Linked DNA regions of Thiocystis violascens DSM 198. The protein of the gene in region 2 interacts with the protein of the main gene of each other region in a pairwise test. Links are inferred from orthologs where the notes say so. Each region holds a gene or a part of one and is shown on either strand. Other genes may lie near its edges.

What was found.
Region 1: the proteins of ftsZ (region 2) and zapD interact in binary tests that used the Escherichia coli proteins (3 or more experiments, as listed by UniProt). The link is inferred for Thiocystis violascens DSM 198 from one-to-one orthologs.
Region 3: the proteins of ftsZ (region 2) and THIVI_RS18520 interact in binary tests that used the Escherichia coli proteins (3 or more experiments, as listed by UniProt). The link is inferred for Thiocystis violascens DSM 198 from one-to-one orthologs.

Annotation. Positions count from the first base shown.
Region 1 is NC_018012.1:4,238,141-4,248,341, forward strand. What follows is about bases 2,102-4,905. They hold zapD (cell division protein ZapD), read right to left. Parts: upstream 3,986-4,905; coding sequence 3,218-3,985; downstream 2,102-3,217. Other genes in these bases: THIVI_RS18840 (ArsB/NhaD family transporter), read right to left, coding at 2,102-2,963; THIVI_RS18845 (DNA gyrase inhibitor YacG), read right to left, coding at 3,015-3,215; THIVI_RS18855 (LOG family protein), read right to left, coding at 4,131-4,905. Outside these bases: THIVI_RS18835 (transglutaminase family protein), read right to left, coding at 1-1,416; more of THIVI_RS18840, read right to left, coding at 1,716-2,101; more of THIVI_RS18855, read right to left, coding at 4,906-6,149; THIVI_RS18860 (patatin-like phospholipase family protein), read left to right, coding at 6,385-8,616; THIVI_RS25400 (hypothetical protein), read right to left, coding at 8,890-9,099; THIVI_RS18865 (type I restriction endonuclease subunit R), read right to left, coding at 9,050-10,201. UniProt on the Escherichia coli protein: Cell division factor that enhances FtsZ-ring assembly. Directly interacts with FtsZ and promotes bundling of FtsZ protofilaments, with a reduction in FtsZ GTPase activity.
Region 2 is NC_018012.1:2,521,858-2,532,219, forward strand. The notes cover bases 6,061-9,025. They hold ftsZ (cell division protein FtsZ), read right to left. Parts: upstream 8,147-9,025; coding sequence 6,974-8,146; downstream 6,061-6,973. Other genes in these bases: lpxC (UDP-3-O-acyl-N-acetylglucosamine deacetylase), read right to left, coding at 6,061-6,732; ftsA (cell division protein FtsA), read right to left, coding at 8,315-9,025. Outside these bases: THIVI_RS11155 (Nudix family hydrolase), read right to left, coding at 1-103; bifunctional glutamate N-acetyltransferase/amino-acid acetyltransferase ArgJ, read right to left, coding at 161-1,372; preprotein translocase subunit SecA, read right to left, coding at 1,377-4,208; THIVI_RS11170 (M23 family metallopeptidase), read right to left, coding at 4,311-5,255; THIVI_RS11175 (DciA family protein), read left to right, coding at 5,363-5,824; more of lpxC, read right to left, coding at 5,821-6,060; more of ftsA, read right to left, coding at 9,026-9,550; THIVI_RS11195 (cell division protein FtsQ/DivIB), read right to left, coding at 9,555-10,346; THIVI_RS11200 (D-alanine--D-alanine ligase), read right to left, coding at 10,339-10,362. UniProt on the Escherichia coli protein: Essential cell division protein that forms a contractile ring structure (Z ring) at the future cell division site. The regulation of the ring assembly controls the timing and the location of cell division.
Region 3 is NC_018012.1:4,164,774-4,175,050, reverse strand. The notes cover bases 3,181-6,060. They hold THIVI_RS18520 (rod shape-determining protein), read right to left. Parts: upstream 5,204-6,060; coding sequence 4,157-5,203; downstream 3,181-4,156. Other genes in these bases: gatA (Asp-tRNA(Asn)/Glu-tRNA(Gln) amidotransferase subunit GatA), read left to right, coding at 5,796-6,060; gatC (Asp-tRNA(Asn)/Glu-tRNA(Gln) amidotransferase subunit GatC), read left to right, coding at 5,509-5,796; mreC (rod shape-determining protein MreC), read right to left, coding at 3,181-4,139. In the rest of the region: rod shape-determining protein RodA, read right to left, coding at 1-805; mrdA (penicillin-binding protein 2), read right to left, coding at 795-2,678; rod shape-determining protein MreD, read right to left, coding at 2,683-3,171; more of mreC, read right to left, coding at 3,171-3,180; more of gatA, read left to right, coding at 6,061-7,250; THIVI_RS18505 (TIGR00341 family protein), read left to right, coding at 7,261-8,268; THIVI_RS18500 (diguanylate cyclase domain-containing protein), read left to right, coding at 8,527-10,277. UniProt on the Escherichia coli protein: Forms membrane-associated dynamic filaments that are essential for cell shape determination. Acts by regulating cell wall synthesis and cell elongation, and thus cell shape.

The DNA.
Region 1 (10,201 bases), 1.7 Mb from region 2 along the record:
GAGCTTGTTGTCGAGCGGATCGACGTTGACCGGCAGACGCGCCTCCTTCCAGAGGTAATACCAGACATCCTCGTGGGCCTTGTCGGCGTGGTCCGGATCGACGCCCAGATGGCGGGCGAGGGTGCGGATGAAGCGCTCGGCCTCGGCGGGGCCGTGACCGTAGCTGGTGTTCTCCAGCCCGAACAGATCGGGGTCGTGCCATACCGGCTCGCCGTCCTTGCGCCAGTAGCAGGACAGCGCCCAGCGCGGCAGTTGCTCGCCCGGATACCATTTGCCCTGACCGATGTGCAGCAGTCCGCCGGGCGCGAAACGCTTTTTCAGCCGGCGCATCAGATCCTCGGCCAGCGGCTTCTTGGTCGGCCCCAGCGCGTCGATATTCCACTCGGCGCCGTCCATGTCGTCGATGGAGACGAAGGTGGGCTCGCCGCCCATGGTCAGACGCACGTCATTGGCCTTCAGCTCGGCGTCGACCTGATGGCCGAGCGACTCGATCGACTCCCATTGCTCGGGCGTGTAAGGTTTGGTGACGCGCGGGTCTTCGTGGATGCGCGCGATCTCGTTATGGAAATAGAACTCCACCTCGCACTCGTCGGTCGCGCCGGTGATGGGCGCGGCGCTGCGCGGGGCGGGCGAGCAGGCGAGCGGGATATGACCCTCGCTGGCGAAGAGGCCGGAGGTGGGATCGAGCCCGATCCAGCCGGCGCCCGGCACATAGACCTCGGCCCAGGCGTGCAGGTCGGTGAAATCCTTCTCGGGGCCGGACGGACCGTCGAGCGACTTCACGTCCGCCGTCAACTGCACCAGATAGCCGGAGACGAAGCGTGCGGCCAGTCCAAGATGGCGCAGGATCTGCACCAAAAGCCAGCCGGTGTCGCGGCAGGAGCCCTTGCCGGTGCCCAGGGTCTGTTCGCAGGTCTGCACGCCCGGCTCCAGGCGGATGACATAGCCGATGTCCTGCTGAAGGCGCTGGTTGAGGTCGACCAGGAAATAGACGGTCTCGCGCTTGGTGCGGTCGACATCCTTCAGCCATTTTTTCAGCAGCGGGCCGTCCTCGGTGATCTCCAGATAGGGCGCCAGTTCCTTGCGCAGCTCGGGGTCGTACTCGAAGGGATAATAAAACGCGTAATCTTCCAGAAAGAAATCAAAGGGATTGATGGTGATCATCTCGGCGATCACATCGACCTCGACCGAGAGTTTCCGGGTCTTTTCCGGGAAGACCAAGCGGGCCAGATAGTTGCCGTAGGCGTCCTGCTGCCAGTTGATGAAGTGTTCCGCCGGTTCGACCTTGAGCGAATAGGAGCGGATCGCCGTGCGGCAGTGCGGCGCGGGGCGCAGACGCACGACATGGGGCGAGAGGTTGACCGAGCGATCGAAGTGATATTCGGTCTTGTGGTTCAGGGCAACCAAAATCGACATCTGGGGTGAATTCCTTGGCTTGAGTTGGGAGAGATAAGCAAAAAAAATGCCGCTGCTGGCGTGGCGGTTGGAGTCAGGCGGTGCTTGGGGTCTTAAGATCCCACAAAAGCCCGCGCCTGTCTCCTTATCCCAGGGGCGATGCTCGCGTGGGCGCATGGCTTAAGGTGATTGATCCTACCCGTAGGAGCCCGCTTGCGGGCGACGTGACCCGCCAGGCTGCCTTCCGTGTGCCCAACCGTCGCCCGCAAGCGGGTTCCTACGGGGTTTGACGCTTGGTCAAGTCATTTCCGGAAATCACCTTAGCCGTCCAGTCGCTGTCCCAGCCACAATGCGAGGGCCGCGATCGCCAACGTCGCCAATGTCACCGGCACGCCGATACGCGCGTGGCCGCGCCAGTCGATGCGGATGCCCCGCCGATCGGCGGCCTGGATGACGATGATGTTGGCGATACTGCCGACAATCAGCAGATTGCCCGCCAGCGTACTCGACAGCGCCAGCAGCGGGCCGCTGATCGGGTCGGTCGCCACGGGCAGCAGGAGCATGACCGCCGGGACATTGGAGACCAGATTGCTGAGCAGGAAACTGGTCACGAAGAGTGGTGTCGGCGCGTGCAAATCGACGCCCTGGGTCGCCAGCGCGGCGACGGCCTGGGCGGGCAGGCCGGTTTGTTGCAGTGCGTGATTGACGATGAAAAGGCCGATGAACAGTACCAGCAATTGCCAGTCCACCAGCCCCAGCATGCGGAACGAATGCAGTCGTCGGCTGGTCAGCAGGAGCGCGGCCCCGGCCAGCGCCATCAGCGCGCGCGGCCAGGGGATGAAGAGAAAACCGGCGAACAGCACCGTCGCGACCGTCAGCCCCTTGATGCTTTGCCAGCGGTTGAGCGTGGGCCAGTGTTCGGCGGTGCGTTCGTGTGTCGGCGGTTCTGGCGGCGACGCCCGAAGTTGCCAGCGTCCTCGGGTGAGTCCCGCGACGATGCCCCAGGTGACGATCAGTCCCAGCATCACTGGAATGGCGGCGACGAGCAGATACTCGGCGAACGACAGCGCCAGGGTCTCGCCGATCAGCATGTTTTGCGGGTTGCCGATGAGGGTCGCCGCCGAGCCGACATTGGCGGCGCAGGCGAGGCTCAGCAGGTAGGGGATGGGGTCGAGTCGCCGGTCAAGACAGACCTCCACCAGCACCGGCGCCATGGCGAGACAGACGATGTCATTGCTGAAGACCGCCGACAAACCGGCGGCGACGGCGATCAGCGCGCCCAGCAGCGCGGGCGGCGACAGGTCGAGCCGGCCCAGCCGCCCGACCGCCCAGCCGTAAAAACCGCCGAGTCGCAGTTGCGCCGAGATCACCATGAAGGAAAACAGTAGCGCCAGCGTCGGCAGGTGAATGGCCCGCCAGACCTGATCCATGGGGACGGTTTCCGATGCCACCAGCGCGATCGCGCCCAACAGCACCACGCCGGTGCGGTCCAGTTGCAGGAAGGGCAGACCGCCGAGGAGCATGCCCAGATAGACCAGCAGGAAGACCGTGACGACGAAAAAAGTCATGGGTGGGCGGTTGAATCCGCAAGTCGTCTTTGAAATGCAATCGCCGCAAGTCTAATGATGGGTATCGTGTGCGTCGGATGGCGGCGGATCCTCGCTCGGGTCATCCGCGCAATCGCTGATCCGGTGATTTTCTTCCAGCCAGTCGCCGAGATCGATCAGACGGCAGCGTTTGCTGCAGAAGGGACGCCAGGTCGAGGTTTCGGTCCATTCCACCGGCTTTCCGCAATGGGGACAGGCAACGATCGTAGCCATGGTTACAACACGCAACAGGTGAGTTTGAAGGAGACGTCATCGCAACGCTGGGCGGGGCGGCCGCTGGATTCGATCGCCATGAACCGGATGCTGAAGCGGTTTTTATGTCCGCTGATCTCGGGGTAGAGCGCCTCGGAGGCGTCGAGTCCGACGCGCAGCATCTGCGCCGATGCATCGAGATCCAACGCCTCTTGAAAGAAGCCCCCCTCGGCCAAGACCCGGCGCGGCGCGGTGCTGCCCCGAATCAGGGAGAGCGCGAGATCGATGGCGCTGAAGGCTGGCGTGAGGTCAAGCAGCCAATGGTCGAAGCGCGTCTGACGTATCTCGGGAGGTTGGATCAGCCAGAAATGGTAGTGCGGCAGGTCGAAGCTGCAGGCGCCGCCAGGAATGCTGCTGCGTTGAGCGATGGCCTTGAGAAAGTCGTCCTCGCGGGCCGTCTGACCAATGGGGCTGCCGATGTGTCGGACGCCGTCGATCGCATCGTCAAGGTCGCTCAGCACCTGTTCGAGCGCCTTGGGGTCGACGCCGGGCTTGTCGGCGAGCCGATGGATGGCGCCGATATGATGTTCAAGCTCCTTGAGAATTTCGTTCTTGATGTCCGAGCGTGCCGTGATGGCGACGATCTCCAGCAAGGCATCGATCGCGGCCCGCGTGGCGGAGGGGTCGAATTGACGGACGAAATGCTCGAATCGCTCGAACAGATGTTCGAGCCGCAGAAAGATTCGGATGCGTTCGTTAAGCGGATGTTCGAAGGTGATCGATGTGGACACGTTGATGTCTCAAGTGTGGTCGGGATGCGCGTCGATTTGATGCGGATCACGCGCCGGCCGATCCGCGGCTCGATGGCCGGAAGGCTTGCGCGCGATTGGATTGCTTGAATTCTCGCGGTTTTCCCGCGCGATGTCACGAGCCCCATCAGCCCAGACGCAATGTCCGTTTGTAGAAGTCCGGGATGGCGTCCGGGTCGGTCGTCATCAGAATGTGGTCGAGTAGTCTGGCCGGCACGCGGCCCTGGCGGCCCATTTCGGCGAGTTGCAGACGCAGGCCCTCCCAATAGAAATCGCCGCCCGAGCCGTCGAAAAAGACCACCGGACTGGTCTCGATGACGCCGAGTTTCATGTCGGTCAGGGTGAGTCCGACCTCTTCCAGCGTGCCGACCCCGCCCACCAGAAAGAGATGAAAGCTGGCGATCTCGAACCAGCGCTGGCGGGCCTGACGGCTGCGCGCCTGAAAGGTCTGGTAGAACTCGGCGGTCTGGTTGAGTTCCTGGTCGATGGTCTCGATGAAGCTCGATCCGACCATCAGTCCAAGTTTGTGAGCGGCGTCCGTGACCTGCTGCATGGCGCCCGGTCCGCCGCCGGTCAGAATGCCGATGTCGCTGCCGAACAGGTTTTTCAGATTGCCGAGCAGACGTTCGATTTGGTGGGCGGCGTTATCGTTCAAGGGTTTGACCGAGCCATAGATGGCGAAGATCAGGCAGGAGCGGAAACGGTCGACCTTGTCCGGCGTGGTGAAATAGCCGCGCAAGCCCCGGAAGACATGCCGAACGACTTGGCCGCGCGATTCGTTGCACCAGAAGACCTCCAGCCCCAGACCCTCGTAATCGGCCAGTCGGCCATGGTCGCGCGAGGAGAGGAAGGGGCCATGCTCGAAGGAGGCGCGCCGGAAGACGATGCGGGCGACGCGCTGACGCAGGGCGGCGGCGCAGATCTCGGTGTGCTCGATCAGATTCGGGAAATAGCCGAGCAGCAGGGTCGCGCGCGCGCCGTCCGGCAGATCCGCCAGGATGCGCGTCCCGTACTCGGTGCGCAGGTGCAGATCCAGCCCCTCGGCCACCAGGCCCGCCGCCAGATCGGTGCCCCCGCGCGGATCGCGCGGTTCGCGCGGCTGGGTCCAGACCTGATCGGGGTCCGCTCCATCCAATAAGGCGCGCGGCTCGCGGGAAACGGCCATCATCCGATGCGAATAGCGGTCAGTGACCGGGCTCGCCTCCAGTCGGTCGAAAATCGCCAGCAGCGACTTGCAGGCAATGTCACCGCTCGCTCCAATGAGATGAGACAGAGCGCTTGTTTCGCTGTCGGTCGCGGTTGACAGTGGCGCCGTGGGGATGCCGTGGCCATGCCAGTATCGGGGCTTGGGCTTGAGCAGGATCGCCTCGTGCACCGAGGCCGCGACGCTCGGATTGATGATGAGCTGCTCGGTGCGATTGACGAATTCCAGATACACATTGGTGCCGCGCGTGGAGACCGGGTCGAGGACCGTGGCCTGGAGATGGAAGCCCAGCGAATCGTCCAGGTTGCGCAGCACCACGTAGTGACGGTGCAGGAACATGGAACAGGCGGTCACCAGACCGTCCTTGGGCAACAGCTCGATATGGTCGACCGCTTCGCGGATTTGCAGCCGGTTGAGCAGATCCTTGCCGTCCGCGTGGGTCGCGATGGCGGTGACCTCCTCGGGGGTCAGTGGTTTCTGGAAGCGAAAGATCTGACGTTGCGGGCGCAGAATCAGATAACCGTTGCCGTCGAGCGAGAATCCGGCCGGGACTTGCAGCGCGTTCTCGCGAATCAGCCGATGGATGTCCGACGAACCGAGCCGATTGTCCGTCGGACAGAACACCAGCCGGCCGACCCGCAGTCCGGGCACCACGATGCGTTCCAGATGCGGCGCGATGCCATAGGAGTGGATGGCGGCGGCGATGTGCAGTTGGAGGTCGCAGTGATGACTGTTGAAACTGGGGGCGCCGAGCGGGAGGATATTGATCCCCATGCGCGCCAGCCGGCTGCGCGCCGCGAAGACCAGGTCCGCTTCGCGATCGCCGACGAGGTCGCGAAAGGCTGTCGAGATGGCGAAACGCGCCGTGACGACGAAACCGACGTCGTCCGTGTCGAGCAGAGCGGTGATCCAGCCGTCGCCGGTCTCGGGTGTCGCGTACATCGTTGGTGTCTCGGAATCGCGGTTGGTCATGGGATCTAGATGCGCCAGAATAGCGAGCGTATCACAAGGGTCGATCCCGTTGATGACCGGAGCGGTCCGAGTTGTCGCCAGCGTCTGGATGTCGCAGCGTCGATCGGTGCGCGGTTGCCGGTATGATATGTATCCCGCTGGGGCCGTCGTGTCGATCGATACGCGCCGCTGCCCCTTTACTCCGCTGGATTCTGACGAGGCTCTCATGAAACGGAACCTGTTCGCACTCTTCGCCACGCTGCTCGTTGCCTTGTCGCTGGCCGTCCCGGCGGACGCGCGCGAGCCTCAGCGTCCGCGCATTGGCCTGGTGCTCGCGGGCGGCGGCGCGAAAGGCTCGGCGCATATCGGCGTGCTCAAGGTTCTGGAGGAACTGCGCATCCCCATTCACGCCATCGCGGGAACCAGCATGGGTTCGTTGGTGGGTGGGGTCTATGCGGCGGGCGTGCCGGCGGACGAGTTGGAACGGCGGGTGACGCAGGTGGACTGGGGCGCGCTTTTCGACGACAACCCGCCGCGCGAGGCGTGGGCGGCGCGGCGCAAGGAAACTTCTTTCAACCCGACCTGGAATTTCACGGTCGGGGTGCGCGAAGGCAATCTGCGCCTGCCCAAGGGGGCTATTTCGGGTCAGAAGGTCCAGTTGTTCTTCAACGATCTGGTCAAGGGCGTGGAAACGGTCCAGGACTTCGATGCCCTGCCGATCCCGTTCCGAGCCGTCGCCACCAATCTGGAAAACGGCGAGATGGTGGTCTTCGACCGGGGGCCGCTGCCGGTCGCCATGCGCGCCAGCATGGCGGTGCCTGGCGTGTTCGCGCCCATGGAATGGGAGGGACGCATCTACGTGGACGGCGGACTGGTGCGCAACCTGCCGGTCGACGTGGCCCGTTCGATGGGGGTCGATACGCTCATCGTGGTCAACCTGGGATCCGGGTTTCTCCCGCGCGAGCAGCTTGGCAGCATTCTCGGCGTCACCGGTCAGATGATCGCCATCCTGACCGAGCAGAACGTGGAAGCCTCGCTCAAACAGATCGACCCCAAGCGTGATGTGCTGATCGTCCCGGATCTAGGCGACATCGGCTCCGGCGACTTCGCGCGCGCCGCCGATGCGATCGCCACCGGCGTGACGGCGGCCCGCAAGGCCGCTCCCAGGCTGGCGCGCTACCGTCTGAGCGAGGCCGAGTACGCGGCCTGGAAGCGCGCGCGTTTTGGCCCCGGCCAACCGGTCCAGCGAGTGGGCGAGGTGCGGATCGCGGGTCTGGAGCGGGTGAACGCCGGCGTCTTCGATGGCCTGGTCGAGAACCAGGCGCAGCAGCCCTTCGACCGCGCGCGGCTGGACGCGGAAATTGAGAAGGTCTATGGGCGTGGCGACTTCGAGCGAATCAGCTACCGTTTCGAGCCCCGGCGCGACGGCTCCGATCTGCTTATTGTCGATGCGGTCGAGAAGGCATGGGGGCCGGGCTATTTGGGATTTGGGCTGGGTCTGGCATCCGACAATCAAGGCGACAGCCGTTTCGGATTGCGCGCCACCTACGATCAGACCTGGGTCAACCAGCTCGGGGCCGAATGGAGCACCGAACTGACGCTCGGCAATGCGCCGAGCCTGCACACCGAACTCTACCAGCCGCTGGATCTCGACCGGGCCGCCTTCGTCGCGCCTTTTCTGGATTACAGCCAGAGTCCGTACAGCGTCTTTGTCGGGGATCAGCGGGTCGCGCGCTACGACGTGACGCGGGTGCGGGTCGGCGCGGATGCCGGTACCACGCTGCGAGGCGTGGAGTTGCGGATCGGCCCCTATGTCGGCCAGACAGAGGTTGCGCTGGACACCGGCTCGCTTGAACTCCCGGAGGATCGGATCACGGATACCGGCCTGCATGGGCGCATCGTCTACGACACGCTCGATAGCGCCGGGGCGCCGCGCTCGGGTACGCGCATCGCGCTGGAGTCGCTGAGTCCGCTGCACGCGCTGGGGGCGGATGTCGACTACACGCGCGCGCTGCTGAGCGCCACCACCGCCCACAGCTTCGGGGCGAATACGATCACCGGCAGACTCCGCGCCGGAAGCAGCTTCGGCGCCACCATGCCGTATTACGATCAGTTTCCGCTGGGCGGTTTTCTCAAGCTCTCCGGTTTTGCCAACGAGCAGTTCCGCGGCAACGACATGGTCTTCGGCGCGCTCGCCTACTACCGCCAGATCGCCTCGCTGCCGCCGCCGATCGGACGTGGACTCTACTTGGGTGCCTCGCTGGAGGGAGGCTGGCTTTCGGACGGTGTCGTCCAAAATCCGAGAACGGGCGAGGATGTGATCCTGAGTCCGGAGGAGACTCGTTTCGGCGGGAGCATCTTCTTCGGATCGGATACCTGGATCGGCCCCGCCTATCTGGGGCTCGGGTTGTCGGAGACCGGCGACAGCACGATCTATGTGCTGATCGGGAATCCTTGATCGCCGCTTGAAGCCGCTCGTGTGATTCGCCGCTTGAAGCCGTTCGTGGTGAGGCACTCGAACCACGAACGGCTTCACGCTCCGAGTCCGAGGATTTCCCGTTCGTTCCATTCGACAAGCCGATCCTTGCGTCGGCTATGCTCTTCGCCCTGAGCGAAGCCGAAGGGCTCGAAACTGCTCCCCTTGATTCCCGAAGAATAATCGAAAGGGTATGTGTGGATACTTCGTTGGATGGCGATCGCTGGCGCGGGTCCAGGATCGCTTGGCCATTCGCTATCCTGAAAGGAACGCACCGCTCACCGACTGTTGCCAGACATGCCGATAAACGATCGCCGCCGCTTCCTGCTTGTCCGCTTCAGTGAAGGACGGCGACGGCAAATCACTGTAAAGCCGATCCAGAATGAAGATTTCCACCTCGGCTTGGGTCTGCTCCTTATCGGTCCAGCGCTCCAGCGGCGCCAGCAGTCCGCGCAGCGCGGTCAACAGCCTCTGGCTTGCCTGTTTGACCTGTTCGCGCTCCGCCTGACCGAAGATGGTCTTTCTTCAGCAGATCGAACAGCGCCAATTCATCCTCGTCCAAGCCTTCCTCGGCGGCGCGCCGTTGCTCCTCGTCGAGACCGGCCAGAAAGTCCGTCAGACGGCTGAAGGTCTCCTCGATGGTGACTCGGTCCTTCTCGCGGTTGTAGTCGGCGATGATCTCCTGGTAGCGCTTGTCGTAATCCATCCGCTGCGGATTGTGCCTGAGCATCTCGGCGAGCTTCTGCTCGACGATCTCGCGGATGTCCTGAAGCGCCGTCGCCTTGCGCCTGACCTTTGTCGCGAACTCGTCGCGGAGTTGTTCCAAATCGATCTGGCTGAGGTCGAAGGTCAGCCCTTCGGCCTGGTCATTGCCCGGCTTTTCGGCGCGGATCGCCTGATTCACGATGCGATGCAGTTCCTTCAAGAGTTCGGTGACATCCGCCGTGTCGCGCCGCTCCGTGAGCTTCTTGTCGATGGCCTCGATGTTGTCGTGCCGTTCGGCGTAGGCAAACGCCGACGGTTCCATCAGCAGCGCCCGGAAACGGACGAAGACCTGACGGGCCAGGATCTCGAAACGCCGCTTGGACTCATCGTTGGTGTAGACGGCATCCACGGCATCCGCGATGCCTTTGATGCGGGCAAATCCTTGAGTGCCGATGAGGGATTGCATCTCGAAGCCGAGCCCACGGACATGGGCCTCGGTCGCCTCGATGGCTTCCAACAATGCCTGCACCCGCTCCTCGATGGGCGCGACGATCTCCTCCTCACCCTCGCCTTCATCGCCAAGCGCATACTGGGCGAGCGCCGAGCGCAGACTCTTGAGCATGCCGTTGTAGTCGACGATCAGGCCGAAGTCCTTACCAGGGTAGCGCCGGTTGGCGCCCTGCATCAGGGTGTGGGCCTTCATCGGCTTGTCGAGGTAGAGGGTGGACAGGCACTCCACATCGAACCCGGTCAGCCACATGGCGCAGACGATGGCGACACGGAAGGGATGTTCAGGGTTCTTGAAGGCCGTCTCGACATCCACCCGCTTGCCGTCCACCGTCTCGAAACCCTGCTTCATCAA
Region 2 (10,362 bases):
TGGTCACCAGAATGCGGCCAGCATCGTCCGCGATGACGCCCACCATCACATGGACCAAGCCCTGATTAAACCCTATCCGGTCTGGCATGCGTTGCTCGTGCATCGGCTCAACCTTGCCTGAGTCAGTCAGCGTCTGCATGGACACAGTGCCAGACGCGATTTAACTCCGGTACTCGGCATTGATGCGGACATAGTCATAGGAGAAGTCGCAGGTCAGCACCCGCGCCTGGGCGTCGCCCCGACCCAGCGCCACGCGGATCAGGATCTCGGGTTCGGCCATGACGGCGGCTCCCGCCTGCTCGGTGTAGTCCGGCGCGCGTCCGCCGTCCGCGACGATCAGCACCTCGCCCAAAGAGATCCGCACCCGTTCGATGTCGAGATCCTGGAGACCGGCGCGCCCGACCGCGGCCAGAATCCGCCCCCAGTTCGGGTCGGAGGCGAAGAGCGCGGTCTTGACCAGCGGCGAATGGGCGATGGTATCGGCGACCCGCCGTGCCTCGTCCGTATCGGCGGCCTGCTCGACCGCGACAGTGACCAGTTTGGTGGCACCCTCGCCATCGCGCACGATGGCCGTGGCCAGATCCAGACAGACCGCGCTGACGGCGGCCTGCAGCGCCGCGAAGTCCGGCGTGCCGACATCCTCGATCATGGGATTGCCGAGTCCGCCGGTGGCGATCAGGACGCAGGAATCGTTGGTCGAGGTGTCGCCATCGATGGTGATGGCGTTGAACGACGGCGCTACCGCTGTCTGGAGACAGGCTTGCAGGAGCGCCGGCGCGACGGCGGCATCGGTGGCAATGAAGGCGAGCATGGTCGCCATGTCCGGGCGAATCATCCCAGCCCCCTTGGCGATCCCGGTCACGGTGGCGGTCTGGCCGTTCAACGCGAACTGGCGCGACACCAGCTTGGGCACCGTGTCGGTGGTCATGATGGCGCGCGCGACGGACGGCCAGCCCGCCGGATCGAGCCGCGTCAGGAGATCGGGCAGGGCCGCCGCGAGACGTTCCACGGGCAGGTGCTCGCCGATCACGCCGGTCGAAAAGGGCAGAACCTCCTCGGGCTGGCAGCCGGCCCGTGCGGCCAGCGCCGCGCAGGAGGCGCGCGCATCCTCCAGTCCGCGCCGTCCGGTGCCGGCGTTGGCATTCCCGGAGTTGATGAGGAGATAACGCGGCGCGATGCGGTCCAGATGACCCCGTGCCAGAGTGACCGGCGCCGCCCGGAAGGCGTTACGGGTAAAGACCGCCGCGCAGGCGCTGCCCGCTGGAAGCTCGAACACCGCCAGGTCATCGCGTCCCGGATAGCGAATGCCGGCCGCGCCGGACGCCAGTCGCAGACCGGCGACGGGGCGAAAGGAAGGCTCCGATGGCGTCATCGCGTTAGCTCGCCTTCCCGTGGCACTGTTTGTATTTTTTACCGGATCCGCAGGGACAGGGCTCGTTGCGGCCCACTTTGCGGCCTTCGCGCACAAAGGGCTGATGTTCCGGTTCGCCGGATCCTGGAGGCGCTTCCGTGTCATCGGAATCGCCGCCGCCGAACCCCTCGAACACCTCATGCTTGAACTCGAATGCCTTGTCCGGGACCGGACTTGGGGCGAACGCCGCGGGCGGCGGACCGGACGCGCCATCGGGTGCCTGAACCTGGAGCTTGGCGAGGGTGATCACGACATCCTGCTTGATGCTGTCGAGCATTGCCGAGAACATCTGGAACGCCTCGCGCTTGTATTCCTGCTTGGGGTTCTTCTGGGCATAGCCGCGCAGATGAATCCCTTGACGCAGATAGTCCATGGCGGCGAGATGATCCTTCCACTGGCTGTCCAGGGTTTGCAGCATCACGGCCTTTTCGATCTGACGCATGTTCGGCGACCCGATGAGCGCTTCCCGGTCCTCGTAACGTTTAACCAGAGTGTCATGGATACGCCGGCGCAGACTCTCTTCGTGCAGATCGTGATCCTCGTCCAGCCATTGCTGAAGCGGCCAATCGCCACCGAAGTGTTGAACCAGCACCTCGCCGAGTCCGGCGACATCCCATTGCTCCTCCAGGCTCTCAGGCGGAATGTGCGAATCGATCAGTGCCTTGAGCGTATCCTCGCGCATGGCGGTGACGGTGTCGGAGATATCGACGCTATCCATCAGATCGCGCCGCTGGCCGTAGATCACCTTGCGCTGATCATTGGCCACGTCGTCGTATTCGAGCAGTTGTTTGCGGATGTCGAAGTTGCGCCCTTCCACCTTGCGCTGGGCGTTCTCGATGGCCTTGGTCACCCAGGGGTGCTCGATCGCCTCGCCCTTCTGCATGCCGAGCCGCTGCATCATCTTGCCGACTCGCTCGGAGGCGAAGATGCGCATCAGGTTGTCTTCGAGCGACAGATAGAAGCGCGAGGAACCAGGATCGCCCTGACGCCCGGAGCGTCCGCGTAACTGGTTGTCGATACGGCGCGATTCGTGGCGCTCGGTGCCGACGACGTGCAGACCGCCGGCGGCGACGACCTCGGCGTGACGCAGTTTCCAGGCGGCACGGATAGCGTCGCGGTCGGCGTCGGGGCCGGCCTCTTCCAGTTCGGCCTCCAGATTGCCGCCGAGCACGATGTCGGTGCCGCGCCCCGCCATGTTAGTGGCGATGGTGACAGCGCCCGGACGGCCGGCCTGCGCGATGATACCGGCCTCGCGTTCGTGCTGTTTGGCGTTCAGTACCTCATGGGGGATCTTTTCCTCGATCAGGAGGCGGTCGATGAGTTCGGAGGTCTCGATCGAGGCGGTGCCGACCAGCGCCGGCTGGCCGCGCTTCACGCAATCCTGGATGTCGGCGATGATCGCCTGATATTTTTCGTCCTGGGTCAGATAGACCAGATCGCCGCGATCCTCGCGGATCATCGGCTGGTTGGTGGGAATGACGACCACTTCCAGGCCATAGATCTGCTGGAACTCGAAGGCCTCGGTATCGGCGGTGCCGGTCATGCCCGAGAGCTTGGGATAGAGCCGGAACAGATTCTGGAAGGTGATCGAGGCCATGGTCTGATTTTCGGACTGGATGGCGACCCCTTCCTTGGCCTCCACCGCCTGATGCAGACCCTCGGACCAGCGCCGGCCGGGCATGGTGCGGCCGGTGAATTCGTCGACGATGATCACCTGACCGTCGCGCACGATGTATTCGACGTTCTTCTGGAAGAGCGCGTGGGCGCGCAACGCGGCATAGACATGGTGCATGAGCACGATGTTGCTCGGATCATAGAGCCCATCGCCCTCGTCGAGCAGGCCGATCTCGACCAGCATCTGTTCGACATGCTCGTGGCCTTCCTCGCTGAGGTAGACCTGGCGCAGCTTCTCGTCGACCGAGTAATCGCCGGGGCCGAAATCGGGCTTGCCTTCCTCGTTCGTGATGGGGGGCTGGCGGGTCAGTCGGGGGATGAGTCCGTCGATCTTCTTGTAAAGGTCGGTGCTGCCCTCGGAGGGACCGGAGATGATGAGCGGGGTGCGCGCCTCATCGATCAGGATGGAATCGACCTCGTCGACGATGGCGTAAAACGGATCGCGCTGGGACCGTTGCTCGGCGGTGAACGCCATGTTGTCGCGCAGATAATCGAAGCCGAATTCGTTGTTGGTGCCGTAGGTGATATCGGCGGCGTAGGTCTCGCGACGGGTCGCGGGCCGCAGATGACGATACCCCTGACCGGCGGGCGGCTCGTAATCCGGATCGAACCGATATGAGGCCATATCGGGCCCCAGGCCGCCGGAGGAATTGATGACGCCGACGGTCAAGCCCAGAAAGTGATAGATACGTCCCATCCAGGAGGCATCGCGGCGCGCCAGATAATCGTTGACGGTCACGACATGGACGCCCTTGCCGGGCAGTGCGTTGAGATAGGCGGCCAGGGTAGCGACCAGGGTCTTGCCCTCGCCGGTGCGCATCTCGGCGATCTTGCCGTCGTGCAAGACCATGCCGCCGACCATCTGCACGTCGAAATGACGCATCTGGAGCACGCGCTTGCCGGCCTCGCGGACCACGGCGAATGCCTCGGGGAGCAGGCTGTCGAGATCGGTGCCGGCGGCGAGCCGTTGACGGAATTCGGCGGTTTTCGCGGCAAGCGCCTGATCCGACAATTGCGCGATCCCGGGCTCCAGGGCGTTGATCCGCACCACGGATTTCATCAATGTCTTGACGAGCCGATCATTGCGGCTCCCGAAGATCTTTTTGAACAGTCGAGTAACCATCGGATGAATTTAAGACCTGCCGAATAAATCGGCGAATGATACCGGAATTCGATGACCGCAAGTGCGAACATCGACCTGCCTGACTCTACCTCGCAACCGGAATCAACCTGGAGAGCGGTCGGTGGTGCGTACCGGAGCGCCACCCAGCGTACTCCGGCCATTCAAATACGGCATGGGATTGACGACCTTGCCGTCTTTGTGTACCTCGAAGTGAACATGCGGACCCGTGGCCGTACCGGTTGCCCCGACCGAGGCGATCGACTGTCCCCGACGAACCCTCTGTCCTTCCTTGACCAGGTTCGCGGTATTGTGGGCATAACGGGTGAGCAGGCCATCCGGGTGACGGATGTCGACCACCCGCCCGTAGCCATTTCGACGCCCGCTGAAGGTGACGACACCATCCGCCACCGCAAGGATCGGCGTGCCCCGCGGACAGGCGATGTCAACTCCTTCGTGAAAGATACGGACCTTTTTGACGGGATGAATCCGGAAACCGAAGTTGGATGAAACATAACCGGTGCTTACCGGCCAGCTTGACGGAAGCGCGCGCGCGGTCAAATCCTTGTTCACGAGGACATCTTCGAGCACGTCGAGTTTGCGCTGACGATCCTGAATCATCCCGGCAACGCCGCTCAACTCGCTGGCGATTTCCTTGATCGTGTAATCGCGGACTGGCCCCAATTCCGGACCGCCCTGGGGGGGCGGGTTTGCAAAATCGAATTCCTCGGGATCGAGCCCGGACATTCCGACCAGCCTTTCTCCCAGCGCATTCAGCCTCAGCAACTCGGCCTGCATGTCGCCCAGACGAGAGGCGATTGCACCGACTGTCTGGCGCGCACGGGAAGGCGAAGACTCTGCTGTATTCGTCGGTGGAAATGCGGAGGCGAATGCCGGGGCGGATCGAGGAGGATCGGCGGAGGGAAGACGATTGGCGTATTGTCCGATCAACCATCCCAACCCAGCGCCCGCGCAGACAAAGGATAAAATAGCCAAAAGCACGACAACGGCCTGTCCGCGAGCGTTTTTTCTTCGATCGTGGTGGTACATCGTTTCTCTCTGCTTCAGGTCTTCAAGGAACAATGCTCGTCAATGGCTCGCCAATCGGCCAGTCAGATCACGTCTGCCGATGCGCGGCCGACACGAACACAACACCAATGAACATCACACTTTTTCATATCCGCGATCTGTTGCAAAACAACAGCTCCGCGCGCGATCTGCTCGAACGGCGAGCAAGGGAGATTGCGCTGCTTGAATACGTGCGCTCCCGATTGCCTGAACCGATGCAAGCGCACTGCCTGGATGTCGGTGTCGAGGGAACGCGGTTAACGCTCTATTTCGATTCCCCAGCCTGGACGACGCGCGCGCGCTTTCTGGCCGAGGACATCGTTCGCTCGTTAAAAACGCGGGAAATAACCGAAACCCACATTCAAGTCCGCCTGGCTCGCGACGAGACAAGCCGCCCACACCAACCCCGGATGCCGACGCCCAGACTGTCGAGCGGCACAATCAAGCATCTGCTCGAAGCAGCGGACACCATACAGGATCCGGACTTACGGCGCGCGCTGAAGAACCTCGCGAACAGACATGCGCCCCCGGGACATATCGAAGCAGACTAAACAGCCGCAATCGGCTGCGCGTAGCAGATCGGCGCTGTCGCCGAATCCTCGAAGACCACCTCCTCCCAGGCCGCTTCGTCGGCGACCAGCGCGCGCAACAGCGCGTTGTTCAGGGCATGCCCGGATTTGTGCGCGGTGAAGGCGCCGATCAGGGTGTGCCCAAGCAGATAGAGATCGCCAATGGCGTCGAGGATCTTGTGTTTGACGAACTCGTCCTCGAAACGCAACCCTTCCTCGTTCAGGACGCGATACTCATCCACCACGACTGCGTTATCCAGGCTACCGCCCAAGGCCAGGTTATGCTGACGCAACGCTTCGATCTCGCGCAAAAAACCGAAGGTTCGCGCGCGACTCACCTCGCGCACGAAGGACGAGGTGGAGAAATCCACCGTGGCGCGATTCGCGCGGGCGTTGAACGCCGGATGGTCGAAGTCGATCGAAAAATCGACCTTAAATCCATCGTAAGGCGTGAACCGCGCGACCTTATCGCCATCGCGAACCTCGACCTGGCGCTTGATCCGAATGAATCGCTTGGGGCGATTCTGCTCCAGGACGCCCGCCGTCTGAAGTAGAAAGACGAACGGCGCGGCGCTCCCGTCCATGATTGGCACCTCGGCGGCCCCAACGTCCACGCAGGCGTTATCGATCCCCAGCCCCGCAAAAGCGGAGAGCAGATGCTCGACCGTCGAGACTTTCACGTCACCGCTCGCCAGCGTCGTGGACAGACGCGTATCGGTCACATTGAACGGCGTCGCCTTGATTTCCACCGGCCGATCAAGATCCACGCGCCGGAACCGAATACCGGAGTCGGGCGCGGCGGGCCGAAGCGTCAACTCGATTTTTTCGCCCGTATGCAAACCGATCCCGGTCGCACGGATCACATTTTTCAAGGTACGTTGCCTGAGCATCGGTCGGATCTCCCATCGCGGTCCACGGCGGCTGACGGCTTCTTGCTCATGGACAGAAGCGCTTGAACCAACCCTTCCTGTTAGTTCAACCGCTCTTGCCTGCTCGCCATCGCGTTACGCGCTCCACACTGGAGCGCTTTACCGCTAGCTTAGGGTTTTCCCGAACCTATTTCAAGTTTAATGTTGGATGCAACAGAATCCCTTTGTTTTTATTGGCCTTCAACAAGAGGGAAACCCCTGATCAGTCGGCCTGACGACGCAGAAACGCCGGGATGTCCAGATAGTCCATATCCTTTTCGTCAACCGCTTCAGCCACAGCCAATCCACCCGCTTTCCGATAGATCGCCGGGCGACGCTCCATTTCCCGATAGTCCGGCTGACCATCGCTCAAGTCGCCTCCGGAGACCAGTCGAATCGAGGCTTCCCCGCCCGCGCGTTTATTGGTGACGGCAGCGCGGCGTTCGCCCAGTCCAGTCGCCACGACGGTCACGCGCAGTTCGTCCTCCAACTCCATATCGACGACCGTGCCCACCACGACCGTCGCCTCGTCGTCGGCAAAGTCGCGCACCGTGTTGCCCACCTCGTCGAACTCGCCGATGGTCAGGCTCGGACCCGCCGTGATATTGACCAGAATGCCCTTCGCCCCGGCGAGATCGATATCTTCCAGCAGCGGGCTCTTGATGGCGGCCTCGGCGGCCTCGCGAGCGCGATTCGCACCCCGCGCGGAGCCAGTCCCCATCATGGCGACCCCCATGTTGGACATCACCGTCTTGACGTCGGCGAAGTCGACGTTGATCAGTCCGCGGCAGGTGATGAGTTCGGCGATGCCCTGGGTCGCATTGAGCAGGACATCGTTCGCCGCCTTGAAGGCGTCGAGCAGGCTCATGTCCTTGCCAAGCACGGCCAGCAGCTTTTCGTTGGGGATGGTGATCAGCGAGTCGACCGACTTGGCGAGCTCGGCAATCCCTTCCTCGGCAATCCGCCGCCGCTTGGCGCCCTCGAACGGAAACGGCTTGGTCACCACGGCCACGGTCAGGATCCCGAGTTCCTTTGCCACCTGGGCCACCACTGGCGCCGCGCCCGTCCCGGTGCCGCCGCCCATGCCGGCGGTGATGAACACCATATCCGCGCCTTCGAGCGCGTCCTGAATGCGATCGCGATCCTCGATCGCCGAATGCCGACCCACCTCGGGGTCCGCCCCGGCTCCCAGCCCTTTGGTGATGCCCGCGCCCAATTGCAGGATCGTCTTGACGTTGGAGCTTTTCAGCGCCTGGGCATCGGTGTTGGCGCAGATGAAATCCACGCCCTCGATGGTCGAGGCCAACATATGATTGACCGCGTTGTTGCCGCCGCCGCCGACGCCGATGACCTTGATGACGGCATTCTGACTATGGGTATCCATGAGCTCGAACATTGATCTGTCTCCCGATATGAAGAACGTTTTAGCAATACCTGAAACCTCGTTCAGCCGCGCGCCACGCACGCGACCACCCCCCGAAATGACCGGCAGGCCAGAAACCCGCCGATCCGAGACCGCAGGCCGCGGTCCATCTACCCTTGGGGTCGGACAGCCAACCCCCTGCTAAAAATTGCCCTGGAACCAACTGCGCATGCGCGACCAGGTTCCCTTGAGGCCGAGATTCTCGGACATCTCGGGGCCGCGCGCATAGCGATGCTGGCGCGCGTACATCAATAACCCCACGCCCGTGGAGTGGATCGGATTGTTCACGACCTCGTCCATGCCGATCACATGCTGCGGCAACCCCAGGCGTACCGGCATGTGGAAGACCTCCTCGGCCAGATCGATCAGACCCTGCATCTTCGCGCTGCCGCCGGTCAGCACCACCCCGCCCGCGACCAGATCCTCGAAACCGCTGCGGCGCAACTCGTTATGCAGCAACGTCAATAGCTCCTCGTAGCGTGGCTCGACCACCTCGGCCAGGGTCTGGCGCGACAGCCGCCGTGGCGGGCGGTCGCCGATACTGGGTACCTCGATGGTCTCGCTATTCCCGGCGAGTTGAGTCAGGGCGCAGGCGTGCTGGATCTTGATCAATTCGGCATATTGCGTCGGCGTGCGCAGCGCCACCGCAATGTCGTTGGTGACCTGATCGCCCGCGATCGGGATCACCGCCGTATGCCGGATGGCACCATCGGTAAAAACCGCCAGATCCGTGGTGCCGCCGCCGATGTCGACGACGCAGACCCCGAGTTCCTTCTCGTCCTCGCTGAGCACCGCGTAACTGGAACTCAACTGGGCGAGCACCAGATCGTCGACTTCCAACCCGCAGCGCCGGATGCATTTGATGATGTTCTGGGCCGCGCTGACCGCGCCGGTCACCATGTGCACCCGCGCCTCCAGGCGCACGCCGCACATCCCGATGGGTTCGCGGATGCCCTCCTGATTGTCGATGATGAATTCCTGCGGCAGGATGTGCAGGATCTTCTGGTCCGCCGGAATCGCCACCGCCCGCGCCGCGTCGATCACGCGATCCACGTCGGCCTGCGAGACCTCGACCTCCTTGATCGCGGTGATCCCGTGCGAATTGAGGCTGCGCACATGGCTGCCGGCGATCCCGGCATGGACCGAATTGATCTCGCAACCGGCCATCAACTCCGCTTCCTCGACCGCGCGCTGGATCGACTGGACGGTGGATTCGATATCCACCACCACGCCCTTTTTCAGACCCCGCGACGGATGGATACCGATGCCGATGATCTCGATCTGATCGTCGTCCTTGAGCTCGCCCACCAGACAGGCGATCTTCGAGGTGCCGATATCCAGTCCAACCAACAGATTTTTGTCGTTACGTCGCGACATCCAGTTATCCTCGATTGCCGGATCGCTTGGAGCGACCCGTGTTCGCGGGGACCGGCGACTCCGCGCTCGGCGCCCATTTCACGGCGAAACCGTTGCTGTAACGCAGGTCCACCTCCAACGGTTGACCCGCCGCCTCAAGTTGCGGCGCACTGGCGATGAAGCGCGCGAGACGTTCCTCGATGGCGCCGGTGCCCAGTCGCAGTTCGGTGCCCATGACCAACTCAAGACGCCAGTCGCCGCGGGGATCGAGCGTGAGAACCTGAATCAGGTGCCCCGCCAGCATCAGATCTTCCCGCCATTTCAGATACTGCCTGACCACCTCGGGCGCCCGGCTGTCGTCGCCTTCGAGCACCGGCAGACCGGCGGGAATCGTTCCGGTCCCTGGATGGAAGACGACCCCCTCGGCGGTCACCAGGCGATCGGCGTTCCAGCGGGCAAGCGGTCGATGTTCCTCGACCCGCACCTGCAGCCGATCCGGCCAGACCCGCCGCAGACTGACGCGGCCGACCCAGGCAAGTTCCTCGGCCGCGCTCTTGAGATCGACGAGGTCGGCGGTCAGGATCCCGCCACGCAGCCGTTCGCCGATGGTTTTCTCCAGCAAGCGTGACGAATGATGATGGAGTTCGCCCTCCACCTCGATCACGCGGATCGGCAACAGACGCGGTTCCCAGTAACCGAACAGCCAGACAGCCGCGACCATGGCGCACAACAACGCCAACCCGAGGAAGGCGCGCAGACGCGAACGCGGCGGCGGCCCGCTCGGCGCTGGGACGCTGTCGGGCGTCGACTCAGCCACGACTCAGACTCGTGTC
Region 3 (10,277 bases), 1.6 Mb from region 2 along the record:
GCTCGGGCAAAAATTCGAGATGGGACTGGGTGCCGTTGAGCCAACCCTTGCCGGAGATGCCGCCCGAGCCGATCGCGATCTGCGATTGGATGATGTGATAGCCGGTGCCGAGCGGATCCGATTCGGGATCGAGAAAGGTCAGGACGCGCGCGCGCTGATAATCGTGCATGAAGAGCCAGACGACCGGGGCAATGGCGGCCACCAGGCTCCCCAGCGCCAGGATCATCCACCAGTTCAGGCCCGCGACAAAGAGCACCAGAACCCCGGCGCTGGCGACCAGGAGCGCGGTGCCCAGGTCCGGCTGCTTGGCGATCAGAAACACGGGGATCAGGGTCAGAATGACCGCCAGCAGGATCCACCCGGGCCGCGGCGGAAGCGGGCGCGCGGAGAGCAGCCAGGCGGCGGCCATGGGGACGGCGAGCTTCAGCAATTCCGAGGGTTGAAAACGCACCACGCCAAGGTCGAGCCAGCGCTGGGCGCCCTTGCCCACGTCGCCGAACAGGAGCACCGCAACCAGCATGGCGACCCCGAGCAGATAGAGCGCGAAGGACCAGCGGCGCAGGATGAGCGGGGGCACCTGGGCGATGGCGCACATCAGCACGAAGGCGATCCCCAGCCGCGCGAGTTGACGCTCGACGATGAGCGGGTTCCGATCGCCGGCACTGTAGACCACCAGCAGGCCAAAACCGCACAGGACCAGGAGCGCGACCAACAGGGGGGCATCGAGGTGGATCCGCTGCAACAAGCCGAGCTTCGCGGTCTCCGCGTCCTGATCGAGTCGTGCGGAGATCGCCTTAGTCGCCATGATTGTCGTCATCGTTGCGCTCATCCGTCAGGATGAGCGTCGATCCACCGAGATAGACGTCCATGACCCGACGCGCCACGGGCGCGGCGTCCGAGCCGCCATGACCGCCATTCTCGACCAGCACGGCCACGGCAATGCGCGGATCCTCCACCGGGGCGAAGGCGATGAAGAGCGCGTGATCGCGCATGCGCTCGGGAATCTTCGCGGCGTTGTAGGTCTGCTTCTGCCCGATGGTGAAGACCTGGGAGGTGCCTGTCTTACCGGCGATGCGGTAATCCGGGCTGCGGATCCGCTTGGCCGTGCCACGTGGGCTTTCCACGACTTGAGTCATGGCGTCGATGACGCTGTCCCAATCGTGTGGGTCGCCGACCTCCACGTCGCGGATCACCCGTGGGAATTCGCTCTCCGCGTTCGCGCCTGGAAAACGGCTGGCGCGCGCCAGCCGCGGCTGGATGAAATGCCCCCGATTCGCCATGGTCGCCGTGGCCGCCGCCAGTTGCAGCGGGGTCGCGAGGAAGGAGCCCTGACCGATGCCGACGATCAGGGTCTCGCCCGGATACCAGGGTTGTTTGCGCACCCGTTGTTTCCACTCGCGCGAGGGCAGCAGTCCCGGGAGTTCGCCGGCGACATCGACCCCGGTGCGCGCGCCGAAGCCGAATTGACTCAGGAATCCATGCAGCCGATCGATTCCCATCTGATTGGCCAACGAATAAAAATAGACATCGCAGGACTCCACGATGGCCCGCTCCAGATTCACCGTGCCGTGCCCGCCCTTGCGCCAGCAACGGAAGCGGTGACTTTGGCCGGGCAGCGAAAAAGAGCCGGAACAGTAAGTGGTTTTCCGAGCGGTGGTGAAGCCGGTGGCGAGGCCGCCAAGACCGATAAAGGGTTTGACGGTCGATCCCGGCGGGTACTGACCGCGCGCGGCACGGTCGAAGAGCGGCGTATCGATCGAGTGCAGCAGGGCGTTATAGTCCGTCTGACTGATCCCCTCGACGAACAGATTCGGGTTATAGCTCGGCTTGCTGACCATCGCCAGCACGCCGCCATCGCGCGGGTCGATGGCGACGACCGCCCCGCGCCGGTCGCCCAAGGCGTCGATGGCCTCCTGCTGCAGGGCCATGTCGAGATACAGCGACAGATCCTGGCCCGGCGTGGGAGGGGTGCTCTCCAGCGTGCGCAGGATGCGTCCGCGGGCGTTGACCTCGACCTGCTGATAGCCGACCCGGCCATGGAGCACATCCTCGTGGGCCTTCTCCAGACCGCCCTTGCCGATGAAACGGGTGCCAGCGTAATTGCTGGTGTCGATCGAGGTCATTTCGCGCTCGTTGATCCGGCCCACATAGCCCAGCACGTGCGCGGTGGATTCGCCGAGCGGATAGGTTCGGATCAGTTCGGCGCGGACATCGACGGCGGGAAAGCGATGCCCGTCCACCGCGAAGCGCGCGACCTCCGCGGGAGTCATGTTGAGCCGGATCGGAACCCCCTGAAAACGCATCCGCTGACGCTTGAGACGCTCGAAGCGGGCACGGTCGTTGGCATCGATCGGCACCAGCCGCGCGAGTTCGTCGATCGTCGCCGCCAGATCCGTGACCTTTTCGATCGTGATCTCCAGCGAAAAAGTCGGATGATTGTCGGCCAGCACCACGCCTCTGGCATCGTAGATCAGGCCGCGCGACGGCGGGACGGGCTGGACTTTCACCCGATTGTCCTTGGAGAGGACCGAAAAGTGATCGTGACGATCCACTTGCAGGTGCAGCAGGCGCAGCGCGAGCAGGCACAGGCCGACGAGCACCAGCAGACCCGCCACCAGCGCGCGCGAGGCGACGAGCCGCTGTTCGCGCTGGCGGTCTTCAAGGCTGGTCAGGCGCATGCGCTCAGTGCTCCCCCATGCGCCGCTCGACCTGGGTCAGAACGGCGGACAACCAGGGCCAGAGCAGAAGACCGACCAGGGACGGCACCCAGTAATTCAGCGCCGGCATGGGCTGACCGGTTGCGCCGAGGATCCAGAGGGTCAGCAGACGTTCGGCCAACAGCAGCACCCACACGAAGAAGCTCTGCTGCCAGAGCGGAAAGAGGCGGATCCGCGCGTGCAGTTTCACCGTCACATAGGCCACGAGGGACAGCCCCAGGGCCTGCTGACCCAGCAGCGAGGCGCTCAGCACATCCAGCGTCAAGCCGGTTCCGAAGCCCCAGAACACGCCCACCCGCTCGGGCAGGGTCAGGCACCAGAAGATGAGGGTCAGGGTGACCCATTGCGGGCGGTAGTCTTCCAGCCCGGCGGGCATCGACACAATGGCCAGAAACATGGCGATCGCCAGAGTCAACCAGATCATCCACAGACCCCGTCGTTCCGTCGCGCCCATCAGGGACGCTCCGCGGGCGCGGGCGTGTCGGCGGCCAGTGCCGACTGGCTCGGTTTCGCGTCCATGGACCAGACCAGCAGCACCTCCCGGCTACGGTCGAGCCGCGCGGTCGGTTTGGCGATGACGGTCGTGAAGGGGTTGTCCGGATCCTGGCGCACCGTTTTGACCCGTGCGACCGGATAACCGGACGGAAACCGCTCGTCCATCCCGGAGGTCACCAACAGGTCGTTTTCGCGAATATCCGCGTTTTTCGGAATATAGAGCAATTCGAGTTCCTGGCTCGGCCCCTTCCCCGCGGCAATGGTGCGCAACCCATTGCGGTTAACCTCTACCGGCAGCGAGTGATTGGCGTCGGTGATCAGCAGCACGGTGGACGAAAAGGGATTGGCACGGATGACCTGACCCATCACGGCCTCGGCATCCAACACCGGCTGGCCGATAAAGACGCCGGAATTGGTGCCCTTGTTGATCATGACCTGCTGGCTGGAGGGAGCCAGATCCACAGTCAGAATCTCGGCGATCAAGACCCGCTCGCCGACATCGAAGGAGGAGCCAAGCAAGTCACGCAGACGCATATTCTCGGCACGTAGCGACTCGAATTGTTGCAGGCGCCCCTTCAGCATCAGGTTTTCATGTTGCAGGCTTTCGTTCGAGAGCCGCAGTTGCGCCTCGCCAACGAGACGGTTCTGCATCTCGCGGAACGCCTGAGCGGGCAGATTGGCGGCGTACTGCAACGGATACACCGCCACCTCGATCACGGAACGCACCGCATTCAGATGATGGTAGCGATGATCCGCAATGATCAGCCCGAGCGCAAGGAACGCCGCGAGGATCACCCGAACGGTTGGAGAGGGGCCATGGACGAACAACGGTTTGATGGCGGCGTTCCTCGGCAAGATCCCGGATGGTGTCGATCTCGCGGGGCGATAGACGGTTGGCGGCGGGAGGGATGCCGTTCCGACGGCCATGGTACGCGCACGCAAACCTATTCGGTTGCAAAGAGCCCGCTTTCCCGCGCATCGAGCATTTCCAATGCCCTGCCGCCGCCGCGCGCGACGCAGGTCAGGGGATCCTCGGCCAGCACGACCGGCAGTCCGGTCTCTTCCTCGATCAGCCGATCGAAATCGCGCAGCAGCGAGCCGCCGCCCGTCAGCACGATACCGCGCTCGGCCACGTCCGAACCCAATTCCGGCGGGGTCTGCTCCAGGGCCATCTTGACCGCGTGGACGATCATCGAGAGCGGTTCCTGCAGCGCCTCCAGGATCTCGTTGCTGTTGAGCGTGAAACTGCGCGGAACCCCCTCGGCGAGACTGCGGCCCCTGACCTCGATCTCCAGCACCTCATTGCCGGGGAAGGCGGTTCCGATGGTGTGCTTGATGCGCTCGGCCGTCGCCTCGCCGATCTGCGTGCCGTAGTTGCGGCGCACATAATTGGTGATCGAATCGTCGAAGGTATCCCCGCCGACCCGGACCGATTCCGAATAGACGATACCGTTGAGCGAGATCACCGCCACCTCGGAGGTGCCGCCGCCGACATCGATCACCATGCACCCGCGCGGCTCGTGCACCATCAATCCGGCGCCGATGGCGGCCAACATGGGCTCCTCCATAAGATAGACCTCGCGCGCGCCCGCGCCGGCGGCGGATTCCTTGATCGCGCGCCGCTCCACCTGGGTCGAGCCGCAGGGGACGCAGATGAGCACCCGCGGACTGGGCTGAAACATCCGCGACTCATGCACCTTGTGAATGAAGTATTGCAGCATCTTTTCGGTGACCGTGAAGTCGGCGATGACGCCATCCTTCAGGGGCCGGATCGCGGTAATGCTCTGCGGAGTACGCCCAAGCATCTGCTTGGCCTCCTCGCCGATCGCGACCACCGATTTGCCTCCTCCCGTGCGCTCGTGACGAATGGCGACCACCGAGGGTTCATTGAGCACGATTCCCTGCCCGCGGGCGAAGATCAATGTGTTGGCGGTTCCAAGATCGATCGACAGATCGTTCGAGAACATCCCGCGAATGCTTCTGAAAAACATCAGGTGGTTACCTTGCAAGGGGGTGAGGAACGCCAACGTTTGTTCGGGCATCCTCAACGATGAGTCGGTCAGGATTCCAGGAATAAAATCCATAAGGGTAATTGGGCGGCTAATCTAGCAATGCAGGCGAGGATCGGCAAGGTATTGGGGAGACTGTTCCCATGACAGGCATCCCGGAGTCACCGGCACCGGGATCCGGCGCCATCGCTGGGGGCGTCGCGTCGGCGATTACCCCGGCGCGGCGAGTTCCACCACCCGCGACCCTATGCTATTTTGCAGAGCTTTCAGCCAACGCTAGGATCGCCATGTCACTGGATCGTTCCGACATCGAAAAGATCGCGCATCTGGCGCGGCTCGCCATCGCCCCCGAACAGACCGAGCGCTACGCAGCCGATCTCTCCAACATCCTCGATCTGGTCGCCCGGATGGACGCCGTCGACACCGCCGGCGTCGAACCCATGGCGCACCCGCTCCACATGACACAGCGGCTGCGGCCGGACGACGCCACCGAGCCCGATCGGCGCGCGTCGTTTCAAGCCATCGCCCCGCTGACCGAGGGCGGGCTCTACCTGGTTCCGAAGGTCATCGAATAATGCAGAACAAGACGATTGCCCAACTCGCCGCCGATCTGCGGCTGCGCGCCTATTCCAGCGTCGAACTGACGCGGCATTATCTAGACCGGATCGCGCGCTTCGATCCGCGTCTAAACAGCTTCGTCACGGTCGCGGCCGAGTCCGCGCTCGCCGCCGCCGAACGGGCCGACCGCGCGCTCAAAGCCGGCGATTCCGGCCCGCTGACCGGTATCCCGATCGCCCATAAGGATATCTTCTGCACCGCCGGGATCAAGACCAGTTGCGGCTCGCGGATGCTCGACAACTTCATTGCGCCCTACGACGCCACCGTGGTCGAGAAACTGGCCGCCGCCGGCGCGGTGGTGCTCGGCAAGACCAACATGGACGAATTCGCCATGGGGTCGAGCAACGAGACCAGCTTTTACGGTCCGGTCCGCAATCCCTGGGACGAGAGCCGGGTGCCCGGCGGATCCTCGGGCGGCTCGGCGGCGGCGGTCGCGGCCCATTTGTGCGCCGCGGCCACCGGCACCGACACCGGCGGTTCCATCCGCCAGCCCGCCGCGCTGTGCGGCATCACCGGGATCAAACCCACCTACGGGCGCTGTTCGCGCTGGGGCATGATCGCCTTTGCATCCTCGCTCGACCAGGCCGGCGTCATGGCCCGCTCCGCCGCCGACGCGGCCTTTATCCTCGACGAGATGGCCGGCTTCGATCCGCGCGACTCGACCAGCGCCGATGTCCCGGTGCCGGACTATGTCGACGCGCTCGACAACGACCTCAAGGGACTGCGCATCGGATTGCCCAAGGAATACTTCGGGGCCGGACTCGATAGCCGCATCGCCGCCTCCATCCAGGATGCCATCCAGGAGTACGAACGCCTGGGCGCGGAGATTCGCGAGATCAGCCTGCCCAACAGCCCGCTGTCGGTGCCGGTCTACTACGTGGTCGCCCCCGCCGAGTGCTCGTCCAATCTCGCCCGTTTCGATGGGGTTCGGTATGGCCATCGCTGCGAAAACCCGAAAGATCTGGAGGATCTCTACAAACGCAGCCGCGCCGAAGGCTTCGGGGCCGAGGTCCAGCGGCGCATCATGATCGGCGCCTATGTGCTCTCCGCCGGCTATTACGACGCCTATTATCTCAAGGCGCAGAAGATTCGTCACCTGATCGCCGACGATTTCAAACGCGCCTTCGAGCAGGTCGACGTCATCATGGGCCCCACCAGCCCCACGACCGCCTTTCCCATCGGCGCCAAGATGGACGATCCGGTCGCCATGTACCTGAACGATATCTATACGATCGCGACCAATCTGGCCGGATTGCCGGGGATGTCGATTCCGGTCGAGCCGGTGGACGGCTTGCCGGTCGGGCTACAGATCGTCGGCAATTATTTCGAGGAGGCGCGGTTGCTCAATGTCGCGCATCGCTTCCAGCATGTGACGCACTGGCATCAGGCGGCGCCACAAGGGTTTGAGTGAGTCACGCTCCATGCGCATCGTCGAAGTCATCGCTGACGCGAAACATGCCAAAACACTCGCCGGAATGGCGAAATTCTATGGCGCCGAGGATTTCTGGTGGGGCGGCGGCGATGGCGCCGACGGCCGCTGCAGCATCCGGATGCTGGTTCCGGACGACAGCCGCCAGGCGCTCATCGATTCGCTACAGGATCTATTCAAGGCGAACGACCGCGCGCGCATCGTCGTGCAGCCGATCGATACCGTCCTGACGCACCAGCGTCCGGACGAGCAGGAGTTAACCGAACGCAAGGCCCGGAAGGTGGCCGCCACGCGCGAGGAGTTATACACCCAGATCGCCAAGGGCGCGCAACTCGACAGCAATTATCTGGTGCTGACCGCGCTCTCGACCCTCGTCGCCGCGATCGGCATGATCGAGAACAATGTCGCGGTCGTGGTCGGCGCCATGGTCATCGCGCCCCTGCTGGGCCCGAACATCGCGTTCGCCTTTGCCACCTCGCTTGGCGATCGGGAATTGAGTTGGCGTGCCCTGAAGACGAGTGGCGCCGGTCTGATGCTGGCGCTCACGCTCTCTTGTGCCATCGCGCTGCTCCTGCCGATCGACCTTGCGAGCCACGAGATCATGACGCGCACGGATGTGGACTTGAGCGGCGTGGTTCTGGCGCTCTCCTCTGGCGCGGCGGCGGTACTCTCGCTCACCACGGGCATGGCCTCGTCGACGCTGGTGGGCGTCATGGTCGCCGTGGCGCTATTGCCACCGGCCTCCACCATGGGAATGATGCTCGGAGCAGGCCACTGGGAGCAGGCACTGGGCTCCTTCTTGCTGCTTACCGTGAATATCGTCTGCGTCCTGCTGGCCGCCAAGCTGGTCTTCCTGGCCAAGGGCGTTCACCCCCGCTCCTGGACCGAACGCAATCGGGCGAAGCAATCGATGGCCTTCTATCTCTCGCTCTGGGCCGTAATGCTGTTAGTCTTGATCGGGGTCATTCTGCTTCGGTCCACCGCTTGGACCTTTGAGTAGGGTGCGTGATCGAGCGGTGGCAACGCCTCCCCAAGTCACCTCTTCTTGACCGAGATGTTTCCTGCGTATGACAGTAGGAGCCCGCTTGCGGGCGACTTGCGGGCTCGCGGGCGAAGGAGGTTGGCAGACCCACAGGTTTTGGCAGGTCATGTCGCCCGCAAGCGGGCTCCTACGATGGCGGATGACACCAGAATGAGAACGGCTGTGGTGAAGTCTCATCATTGGCGCAGGCCGACAGCGGCGCACTGGCGTTTCGGTTTGTCGGTTTTGCTCGCGACCGGCGCCTTGGTTCTGTCGCCACCGCCGGCGTGTGCGCGCGATGCCGTGACCTTGCAACTGAAGTGGACCCATTGCTTTCAGTTTGCCGGTTATTACGCCGCGCAGGAACAGGGGTATTACCGCGAAGCCGGGCTTGACGTGCGGCTCGAGGAAGGTCTGCCAGGAATCGATGTGGTCGGACGGGTGGTGTCGGGCCAGGCGGACTATGGGATTGGCACCAGTAGCCTGTTGCTCGCTCGCGCCGCCGGAAAACCCGTGGTGGCACTCGCGGTGATTCTCCAGCATTCGCCCCTCGTACTGATCGCTCGCCAACGGCAGGCGGCACAAAGCATCCATGATCTCGCCGGCAAGCGCGTGATGGTCGAACCCGACGCCGATGAAATCCTGGCCTATCTCAAGCGCGAGGGCATTCCTCCCGAGCGTTTGATCCAGATCGATCACAGCTTCGAGATACAGGATCTGATCGACGGCAGGGTCGACGCTCTGACCGCCTATCTGTCGAACGAGCCCGAACTGCTCGACCGTCTGCATGTCCCCTATCAAATGTATACGCCACGCTCGGCCGGGATCGATTTCTACGCCGACAATCTGTTCACCTCGGAGCGGGAACTCCACGCCCATCCCGAGCGGGTCCGCGCGTTTCGCGCGGCGAGCCTGCGGGGCTGGGAGTATGCGCTGACGCATCCCGATGAAATCATCGAGCTGATTCTGACGAAATACGCCGGACGCGATACGCGCGAGCACTACGTCTTCGAGGCCGCACAACTGCGTCCGCTGATTCGCGCGGACCTGATCGAGATCGGTTACATGAACCCAGGGCGTTGGGCGCACATGGCCGAAACTTACGCCGAAATCGGATTGTTACCCGCCAACGTTTCCCTTGATGGATTTCTCTACGATCCCTCTCCCGCAGTGGATCTCAGCGGGCTCTACCTGATTCTTGCGGCGGTCCTAGGATTCACGGGTATTGTCGGTGGCGTGACGGTTTATATTTACCGTGTCAACCGTCGCTTGCGCCACAGCTTGAGCGACCTTCAACAGGCTAACGGTCGGCTGGCGGTGTTATCGACGGCCATCGAGAACAGCCCGACCTCCGTCGTGATTACCGGACCGGACACCCTCATCCAGTATGTCAATCCCGCATTCGTGACCGTGACCGGCTATTCGGTCGCCGAAGCGGTCGGCCAAACCCCCAGAATTCTGCGATCCGGGTTAACCGAACCGACGACGTTTCGGGAGATGTGGAGCCATCTGAAACGCGGCGAGCCGTGGAGCGGCGAGCTGATCAATCGTCGCAAATCCGGAGAGGTTTACTGGGAAGAAGCCCATGTCGCCCCAATCAAAGACCGTGCGGGTCAAACCACCCACTACGTTGCGGTGAAGCTCGACATCACCGAGCGTAAACAGGCCCATCAGCAACTGGATTATCTGGCGCACCACGATGCGCTGACCCATCTGCCCAACCGCCTCCTGTTCTTTGAGCGCGTCGCGCAAACGCTGGCGCTGGCCAAACGGAACCAGACCAAATTCGCCCTGCTGTTTATCGACCTCGACAAATTCAAGCCGATCAATGACACCCACGGTCATGCCGTTGGGGATCTGGTCTTGCGGGAAACGGCCAAGCGCCTGTCCGGGTGCGTGCGGGAATCGGACACGGTCGGTCGGATCGGCGGGGACGAGTTCGTGGTGTTGCTGCCCCACGTTGGCGGCGCGGAGCATGCGACCATCGT